Regions from separate parts of the Planifilum fulgidum genome, predicted to be linked through region 1. Evidence: riboswitches for the same ligand, from Rfam matches in the RefSeq annotation. Region 1 holds a riboswitch; each other region holds the start of a gene.

Region 1 (3,275 bases):
TTTGCGTCCGCCAGTCTCATCGGCACTGCTTCCCCGGAGGTCGCAGCATTTGGCAGTGGGGATGTATGGCGACTTTCGGGGAACAGCCCGTTCCGGGCGCGAAAATCTCCTTTGCCCCTTCTGCAAGCGCCCTGCACTCCGGTCCGCTTTCGCATGCAAACCATCCTCCACTTTTTCCAGGCGGGCACGTTCCACATCCGCTTCAGGTCGGTGAGCACTTCAAACCTTGGCGGCTTCATCCCGCCGGGGCGATGAGCTGCTGCCATGTCCAGGGCTGGAGCCCGGCCGGAAGTTCTTCGAACTGGATGGTTTCGATTTCCCATGGATACCAAGAGACGGCGGAGATTTCCCGATTCATTCGGTAATCCGGACAAAGAAAGCCTCCGTCGCATGCGGCAGACGGGAACACAGCGCGGGAAGCCGCCGCAGCCATCTCCGGAACCTGTTCAAGGCATTCCAAGATTCAATCGTTTCATCCGCTGTCCGGAAGCTTCAAAACGCCTCGACGGGACCGCCCCCACCCATATCCGGAAGCCGGACTTCCCGATTTTCTTCCAAATCTTCCACCCGTGCCAAGAGGATGCTTTGAATCTCTTCTCCGAGCAGCCTGTCCGTCACGGATAGGGCGGAACCTATGGGAAGAGCGATCACCCGCTCTTCACCCGTGGTCTATCCATTCCGGAATCCGTTCCGGCAAATGACGCAGCGGGAAAACAGGGGTCCCCTGTATTTTCCTCTTGCGGAAACGCATGCGGCATCACTTTCAAAAATAGCCGATCCCCGCATTTTGCTCGGCTGGAAACCGCCGGGTCGATGTGGAAACTTCGGCCCAAAGCCGATCCTCCCGACACGACAGCATCCCCCGTCCTTCACTTCAACTTGTTCCTGATTCTATGCCGTTTTCAGCAACCTCCTCATGGCCTGCGCTTTTTTGATTTCGCTGACCGCATCCGCACCCGCCGCCGGGAGGCGTACGGATTTTTCTTATTCTGACGGTTTCATAAACGCCGTCTCATCCGGCCGTTCACCGCACCACCCCTGTTTTCGCGGGCCGGGCAGGCTCACGCCCCTTCATCCCTGGAAACCGTCCAGGGTTGAGAGGTGGTTTTTGCATTTTTCTGTTGACATGTTAGAGAACTCGGGATATCCTGTGATTAAAACATAGTTAATTAACCTTATTTATTGGATTTTATAACTCATTAAGAAGGTTAGATTTTAAACATTCCTATGCATATTCCGTCCTATTCCTCATCCAGAGAGGCGGAGGGACCGGCCCGATGAAGCCTCGGCAACCCGTTTCGCCTCTCGCTTCGGAGGCGGGACACGGTGCCAATTCCGGTGGGGCACTAGGGTCCCTGAAGATGAGGAGGGAAAACCATTCCCTTTCCTCTTTTCAGGGAAAGGGATTTTTCATTTCAAAGGGGGAGTGAGCCATGGCCGAGCGGCGGAAGTGGAAATGGGAGGAGCATGCGGCGGAACTGAATGAGGTGGAGCGGCTGAAGCTGAAAAAGGACGGCCTGGACGTGATCCAGGATATTTACCGGTGGGCGAAGTCGGGCTATGAGTCGATTCCTGAGGAGGATTTCGTCCGCCTGAAATGGGCGGGCATCTATCAGCAGCGTCCCAAGGACGGACATTTCATGATGCGGGTCCGCATTCCGTCCGGACTGTTGAATTCCCGGCAGGTGCGGGTGCTGGCGGAACTGGCCCGGGACTACGGGCGGGGGCTGATCGATGTCACGACCCGCCAGTCGGTCCAGTACCACTGGCTGCGCATCGAGCACATTCCGGACATGTTCCGCCGGCTGGAGGAAGTGGAGCTTCATCCCTACGAGGCCTGCGGGGACTGCCCCCGAAATATCGTGGGCAATCCGTTGGCCGGCATCGACCCCCACGAGCTGATCGACACCCGTCCGATCGTCGAGGAATTGGAGAGAACTTTCCTTCTCAACCGGGAGTTTTCCAATTTGCCCCGGAAGTACAAAATTTCCGTCTCGTCCAACGTCTACAACGCGACGAACGCCCAGATCCACGACCTCGCCTTCACGCCGGCGGTCAAGGAGATCGACGGAAAAGAGGCGGTCGGCTTCCACGTCTGGGTGGGGGGAGGCCTCTCCTCCCGTCCGCACATGGCGAAGCAACTGGACATGTTTGTTCTGCCGGAGCAGGTGGTGGAGGTGGCCGTGGGCGTGACCCGGCTGTTCCGGGATTACGGATACCGGAAAAAGCGGCACCGGTCGCGACTCAAATTCCTCGTGGCGGACTGGGGGGCGGAGAAGTTCCTGGAGGTGCTCGAAACCTACATCGGTCCCTATCCGTCCCGGGGGAAGGACCGGCTTATCGGGTGGAATGCGGGGTATTTCACCGGAGTGCATCCCCAGAAACAGAAAGGTTACTTCTACGTGGGACTCAATGTGCCGATGGGCCGGACCTCCGCGGAGGAGTTTTTCCGGCTGGCCGATCTGGTGGATGAATACGGTTCCGGTTCGCTGCGGACCGTCAACACCCAGAACCTGATCATCCCCGACGTGCCGGAGGAGAGGCTGGATGATCTGCTGGCGGAACCCCTTCTCCAGCGGCTTTCGCCTTATCCCAAGCCCTTCGTCGGCCATGCGGTCTCCTGCACCGGAATCCAGTTCTGCAACCTGGCCCTGACGGAGACGAAGGCACTGATGCGCCGGGTGGTTGAATACCTGGACGAACAGGTGGAGCTGGACATCCCCATCCGCCTGCACATCAACGGGTGCCCCAATTCCTGCGGACAGCAGCAGATCGCCGACATCGGCCTGATGGGAGGGAAGATGAAGACGTCCGACGGGATGATCGAGGCGTACACCGTCTCCGTCGGCGGCCATCTGGGGAAAGGGGCGACCTTCAACACCCCTCTCAAGGGAAGGGTTCCGGCGGACCGGGTGGCCCCGGTGTTGAAGGAACTGATTCTCTTCTACAAGGAGCACCGCGAGCCGGAGGAGCCCTTTTGGCGCTTTGTGAGGCGGGTGGGAATCGACGCCCTGCAGAGGCGCTTCGACGAAATCCTGAGCCGGACTGCGGCGTCTTGAGGGGTGGCGCCGATGAGCCGGGAAGGGATCTATCTCTATAAGGTGTCCGCGGAAATACGGGGGAAAGGGACCGTTTATGTCATCCTGCTCGCCGCCAGCGATGAAGGGGCGTTCGCGGCGGCGGAGAGGGAGCTGGAGCGCCACTTTATCGCCGCGCCTCCGGTGACCGAAATGGTTATCGAGGAGAAGCGCTCCGCCGGAAAAGGAAAGGGCTTC
Region 2 (3,275 bases), on a different contig from region 1:
AAACCTGCGGGGGATCCCGGTTTCGCTTTCTCTAAAAATTGACGCATGACCTGAATCGCCCTTTCCGGGAACGGGCGGATCGCGAAACCGGAAGAGAACTGGTTGCTCCACCTTTGGGTAAGGACTGGATCGGGAGGCAACAAAAAGTTTACTGCTTTCGGGTATGACAACCACCGGATGATCTTCGTCGTGGGAGTGCCGACGCTCAATACAGGCTTCAACAGGCGTACGGCCTCCCTTTTTGGTCCCAGGAACAGCCCCTGCACGGTGACACGGCCTCCGATTTTCGGGCCGATTTCCAAGTAGGTGCCCAGCCTCGTATCGACGGAAGGAGCCCATCGCTGCCATACTCTGAATACCTTTGCGAACTGATTCCATGGCCAGATGATGCGGAATACTGTCGCCCCGGCTGGGGCACGATGCACTTTGAATTTGTATTTGGTATATATCCCGAAGTTTCCGCCGCCACCTCCGCGGGTAGCCCACAGGAGGTCCGCGTGATGGTTTTTGTCTGCACGAATCACCCTTCCCTTCGCATCCACCATTTCCACGCCGATCAGGTTATCGCTGAGAAGGCCGATCGATCGCTGGAGAGGCCCGATTCCCCCGCCGGGTGTGATGCCGCCGATGCCGACGGAAGGGCTGTCACCAAAGGGTGCCATAAATCCTTGCCGTGCGAGGGTCTTCACGATTCTTCCCACGGTGTTGCCCGTCTCGACGATCGCAATTCCCCTTTTTTTATCCAACCAGATGTTTTTCATATCGCTTACATCGATGACAATTCCCCCGTTGACCTGGGAGAGATTTGTTTCCAACGCATGCCTTCCGCTTCTGGCGCGAATGGGGACTCGGTTCTCACGGGCCCATCTGATGGCGTTTGCTACATCTTGCGTCCTTTGGGCAAACACAAACACTTTGGGAAATCTGTTCGTATGGGGATCCCAATTCTTGCGCGCACGTTCATAGCCCGGATCCCCTCTGAAGATGACCCGCCCGGTCAGCCGCGCTTTTGATTTCAACCTTTCCAACCTCCCCTGAGTGAACGTTGCAAATTATCCTATGTGGAACATCGGGGCATGGCGTGGACCGATACAGCGACGAAACCCATTTTTTCGTCGCATCCATCGCGAGCATATGAATGAAACTTTTTTTGCCGTTGAAAAGCGGAAAGCCGACCCTTATTCACCGGTTGGGTCGGCCGGGCTTTCAACGCATTCGACTTTGCCGGCGGTGGAGAGGGCGTCTTCGGGTACGCATTTTTTGAAAAAAGAATGTTGACGAAATTCTGGGGAATCCCTTATAATTAAATACAAGTTTTCAGACGGGAATGACAAGGGAATACCGCATGCAGCACTCTTATCCAGAGCGGCGGAGGGACTGGCCCGATGAAGCCCGGCAACCCCGGACACCGTCCGGAAGGTGCCAATTCCTGCGGAAACCTTCGGGTTTCCGAGAGATAAGAGGAGAGCGGCATCACCAAGCAGCCTCTTCTCTGGATAAGGGAAGAGGCTTTTTATTTAAAAAAAGGAGGAATCGTCGATGGCGGAAGAAAGGCAGTATCGGCCGGAGACCTTGGCGGTGCACGGGGGGCAGGAACCGGATCCCACCACCCTGTCGCGGGCGGTGCCCATTTACCAGACGACTTCTTACGTTTTCCGCGACACTGAACACGCGGCCAATCTGTTTGCCCTGAAGGAGTTCGGCAACATTTACACCCGGATCATGAACCCGACGCAGGATGTGTTTGAAAAGCGCATCGCCGCCCTGGAAGGCGGTGTGGGAGCCTTGGCGACGGCCTCCGGCCAGGCGGCCATCACTTATTCGATCTTGAACATCGCCAAGGCGGGGGATGAAATCGTCTCCTCCAGCAGCCTGTACGGGGGGACCTACAACCTGTTTCACTACACCCTTCCGAAGCTGGGCATCAAGGTGAAATTCGTCGACCCCTCCGATCCGGAGAATTTCCGCAGGGCGATCACCGATCGGACGCGGGCCGTCTTCGGGGAGATCATCGGCAATCCCAAGTTGGATGTGCTCGATCTGGAGACGGTGGCTGCCATCGCCCATGAAGCGGGGATTCCCCTGATCGTCGACAACACCTTCGCAACCCCGCACCTGTGCCGGCCCTTTGATTACGGGGCGGACATCGTCGTTCACTCCGCGACCAAATTCATCGGCGGCCACGGAACGTCCATCGGGGGCGTGATCGTCGATTCGGGGAAGTTTGATTGGACGAACGGCAAGTTCCCCGAATTGACGGAACCGGATCCCAGCTATCACGGCGTGTCCTACACCGAAGCGGTGGGTCCCATGGCCTACATCATCAAGGCCCGGGTACAACTGTTGCGGGACATTGGCGCGGCCCTGTCGCCCTTCAACGCCTTCCTGTTCCTGCAGGGGCTTGAAACGCTCCACCTGCGGATGGAGCGGCACAGCGAAAACGCGCTGAAAATCGCCCGCTACCTCCGGGAGCACGACGCGGTGGAATGGGTCAGCTATCCGGGGTTGGAGGACCATCCGTCCCATGAATTGGCGAAGAAATACCTGCCCAAGGGACAAGGCGCCATTCTCACCTTCGGTATCCGGGGAGGCTTGGAGGCCGGGAAGAAACTGATCGAAAGCCTGAAGCTGTTCTCCCACCTGGCAAACGTCGGCGATTCCAAATCCCTGGTGATTCATCCGGCCAGCACCACTCACCAGCAACTGACGCCCGAGGAACAGTTGTCCACCGGGGTGACGCCGGATCTGGTCCGCCTGTCGGTGGGCACGGAAGCGGTGGAGGATTTGATCGATGACCTGGACCAGGCGCTGAAAAAGAGCCAGAGCGCGGTGGGGGTCTGACCCGGAGCAGGGTTCAGGGAAGAAGCCGCGGCTGTCCGGCCGTTTTTGGACATGCACACACATCTGGGAGGGATCGGCGTGCATCTCGACTCCCGATTGGCGCAAATCGGAACCCGGAAGGATGAAGGCACCGGAGCAGTCAGTTATCCCGTCTACCACGCGACGGCCTACCGCCATCCCGCCCTCGGGGAAAGCACCGGTTACGACTATGCCCGGACGGCCAATCCCACCCGGGATGTGTTGGAAGAGGCGATCGCCGCCCTGGAAGGGGGAGACGCCGGTTTTGCCTGCAGTTCGGGGATGGCGGCGATCCAGACGGTCATGGGCCTGTTTTCCCGGGGGGATCACCTGGTCGTTTCCCTGGATCTGTACGGCGGGACCTACCGGCTGTTTGAACAGGTGCTCGCGAGATACGGCCTGTCCTTCAGCTATGT
Region 3 (3,275 bases), on a different contig from region 1:
ACGAGTTTGTGCTCTCGGGCAAGCGGCAGAAGAAGCTGGGCGTGCGGACCCTGGACATGGCCAAGCGGCTTCTGGATTTCGGCATCCATCCGCCGACGATCTACTTCCCGCTGATTGTCGAGGAATGCCTGATGATCGAGCCCACGGAGACGGAAAGCAAGGAAACCCTCGACCGCTTCATCGACGCGATGATCCAGATCGCCCGGGAAGCGGAGGAAAACCCGGAACGGGTTCAGGAGGCGCCCACCGCCACGGTGGTGAAGCGCCTGGACGAGGTGACCGCCGCCCGGAAACCGGTGTTGCGCTGGGAGAAGAACGAGAAGGCGCAGTGACCTTGTATTCTGATCGCAACAAGGGACCCCGACCGTTTTCGGTCGGGGTCCGGTGTTTTGAAGGCTTTTCGTCGTGCGATCTGCCCGGGCGGATCAATCCTGTCCGCCCGGCATCCCGCCCTGACCGGGATGGGCGGGATGTTTACGGATCTTTGCAGCACAATTTGGTCAGGAAATAGTTGAAAGTGACGGCGTGCTGCTGTTCATCCAGAGCGGCGCGCCTGAAGGTCCGCCGGATGTGGGGATCGAAGGCCCTGTCGGAGATGTCGAGGTAGAAATCCACCGTTTCCAGTTCATCCTCGATGGAAAACTTCAGTCCCTGCCGATAATTCTCGGGAAGGGATCCCTTCGTCACCATCGGCTTGTGTCCGGTGAGTTTTTTGTAGATCCTGAGAAACCGTTTGTAGTGCTTGATTTCATCCCTGCGGATTTCCCGTATGCTGGTCCGTTCCTTTTCCGTCGGCGCCAGCCGGGCCAACGCTTCGTAATAGCCGATGGCCTGATATTCCCCGTTGATCGCTTTCGCGATGTCGGCGATGAGCCGGTTGATCGGTTCCGAACTGCTGGAGTCGGTGCCGGGGCAATAAAAGGCATTCATCCGCGACCCTCCCAGGAAACTGAGGCTAAATGCTCATTTCACCATATGGTTGCGTGTCCCGATGGGTGCGCCCATTTTGGGGGAAAGCCCCTTCCGCCAAGGGGGGGTATGGAGGCAAGAAAAAAGACGCGGTTGTCGAGGCCGCCGTTGATGCGGCGCCGTCGGGAGGCAATCCCCTCCCCGTCGCCCTGGAGGCGGACGGTTTCGCGGGGTGGAGAGGCCGTGCGTTTCGGGATGAAGATCTCGCCGCCGGACCATCCGACCCCCGGCACCTGTCGCGGAAGCCATTGGAGCGCTTCTTGCGGGGCTTGTTTCGGCGAAGACGATCCATATGAAACGCATCGAAAATTCTCTCGTTTCGGATTTCTTCCCAGCGTCATTTGAGTGATGCGGGCATGATTCGCCTTGGGACCGCCTGTTTTCGGTCACAGCCAACAATGCAGCCGGAATGCCGGCAGGCCGAAGCGCCGGACTTTCACCAAAGGCGGCGATGAATAATCGGTTGACGATCGTGGTCAGGAGTCTCGATCATCCCGGCACTCTTGGTGCTGCAGCCGGGTTGCATCCCATATTGCAACCCATTGCCGGCTTGCATGCGCCGATCATGGCGGTCGTTAGAATCTCCCCTGTGTCTGCCATTGGGTCGGAAAGATATCCGGTCCCAGATGCACGTCCGGCTGACCGTTGAAAAAAGTTGACGCCGCGCCTCGGTTTTCCTATAATAAATCCAAACAATTCTTATGTGAATAACATGTGAATATGGCGCTGCGCTCTTATCCAGAGTAGGCGGAGGGACTGGCCCGATGAAGCCCGGCAACCTTCTTGCGCTGAGCGGGAAAGGTGCTAATTCCTGCAAAACGGTGAATCCGTTTTGAGAGATAAGAGAGGCGGGAAGAAGATGGTCGTTGCATGCCTCTCTGTCTTTCAGAGGGGCATTTTTCATGGTTTTTTCGGGTGCGACCCCCCGCCCGGGCGTTGTCATAATTCCTGTTATTCTCATCAAAATACTAAGAAAAGGATGGATGACCCGTGAGAAATTTCGTCCAGTCGGTACTGATCAGTGTCCTTTTGCTTGCGGCGGTCGGCTGCGGCACCGATGCCGATGCCGGAAAACCGTTGGACGCGCATCGGTTGGTGGTCGGGGTTACGGCAGGTCCCCATGAACAGATCATGGAAAAGGTCAAAGAGGTGGCGGCCAAGGACGGATTGGACATCGACATCAAGGTGTTCAACGATTATCCGATGGTGAACATCGCCCTTGCGGAGGGGGAACTCGATGTCAATTCCTTTCAGCATGAGCCCTACCTGGAGCAAATGAAAAAGGACAAGAATCTGGACCTGGTGGCGGTTGCCGATACCGTCAACTTTCCGATGGGGATTTACTCCAACAGGATCAAGGACTTGAAGCAGCTGAAAAAAGGAGACAAAATCGGTCTGCCCAATGACCCGACCAACGGGACGCGCGCGCTGCTCCTGTTTGAACAGGCCGGGCTGATCAAGTTAAAGAAAGGCATCGGCATCCAAGCGACGGTGAAAGACATCGTGGAAAACCCGTTGGACCTGGAGTTGGTCGAACTGGAGGCGGCGCAGATTCCCCGCCAGCTGGATGAATTTGCCGCCGCCGCGATCAATACCAACTTTGCCGTCGAACACGGTTTGTTGCCCACCCGCGACGCCATTTTTATGGAGCCGAAGGATTCCCCCTGGGTGAATGTGCTGGCGGTGCGGACGGAGAACAAGGATGATCCGGTGATCCAGAAGCTGATCAAGGCCTACCATTCGGAAGAGGTGAAGCGTTTCGTGGAAGAGACCTTTAAAGGTTCCGTGGTTCCTTCCTGGTAACCGGAAAAATGCCGCTCTTGAAAAGGGGGAGGACGATGATCCGGCTGATCAACGTGTCAAAAACCTTTGTCACAAAAAAGGGGAAAGTGGAGGCACTCAAAAATGTTTCCCTCGAACTGAAAAAGGGGGAGATCTTCGGCGTGATCGGGCACAGCGGGGCCGGGAAGAGCACGTTGATCCGCTGCATTAATTTGCTGGAGCGTCCCACGTCCGGAACGGTGCTGTGGAACGGGGTTGATTTGATGTCTCTGTCGCCCAAACAGCTGAGGGATGCCCGGCGGAAGATCGGGATGATCTTCCAGGGGTTTCACCTGCTGAAAACGGCAACGGTTTATGAAAATATTGCGATTCCACTGAAACTTTCGGGAGTGTCGAAGAAGAACATCAAGGAGCGGGTGGAAAAATATTTGGATGTCGTCGGATTGAAGGACAAGCGCGATGATTATCCGAGCCAGTTGTCGGGCGGACAGAAACAGCGGGTGGCGATTGCCAGGGCGCTGGCG

Evidence for each region. Region 1 has a riboswitch for S-adenosylmethionine ahead of BM063_RS05130 (nitrite/sulfite reductase). Riboswitches for the same ligand answer to the same signal wherever they lie in the genome.
Region 2: linked by a shared signal. The riboswitch ahead of BM063_RS01970 (homocysteine synthase) and the one ahead of BM063_RS05130 (nitrite/sulfite reductase) in region 1 are both predicted to bind S-adenosylmethionine.
Region 3: linked by a shared signal. The riboswitch ahead of BM063_RS13215 (MetQ/NlpA family ABC transporter substrate-binding protein) and the one ahead of BM063_RS05130 (nitrite/sulfite reductase) in region 1 are both predicted to bind S-adenosylmethionine.

What each region holds. Positions count from the first base shown of each region.
Region 1 is NZ_FOOK01000006.1:74,815-78,089, reverse strand. It holds SAM riboswitch class I at 1,246-1,368, shown strand; gene BM063_RS05130 (nitrite/sulfite reductase) at 1,434-3,059, shown strand; gene BM063_RS05125 (DUF3906 family protein) at 3,072-3,275, shown strand, end outside.
Region 2 is NZ_FOOK01000002.1:195,164-198,438, reverse strand. It holds gene BM063_RS01975 (FAD-binding oxidoreductase) at 1-1,019, opposite strand, end outside; SAM riboswitch class I at 1,354-1,463, shown strand; gene BM063_RS01970 (homocysteine synthase) at 1,540-2,841, shown strand; gene BM063_RS01965 (aminotransferase class I/II-fold pyridoxal phosphate-dependent enzyme) at 2,920-3,275, shown strand, end outside.
Region 3 is NZ_FOOK01000026.1:35,561-38,835, forward strand. It holds gene gcvPB (aminomethyl-transferring glycine dehydrogenase subunit GcvPB) at 1-332, shown strand, start outside; gene BM063_RS13210 (ferritin-like domain-containing protein) at 475-930, opposite strand; SAM riboswitch class I at 1,701-1,815, shown strand; gene BM063_RS13215 (MetQ/NlpA family ABC transporter substrate-binding protein) at 1,960-2,772, shown strand; gene BM063_RS13220 (methionine ABC transporter ATP-binding protein) at 2,808-3,275, shown strand, end outside.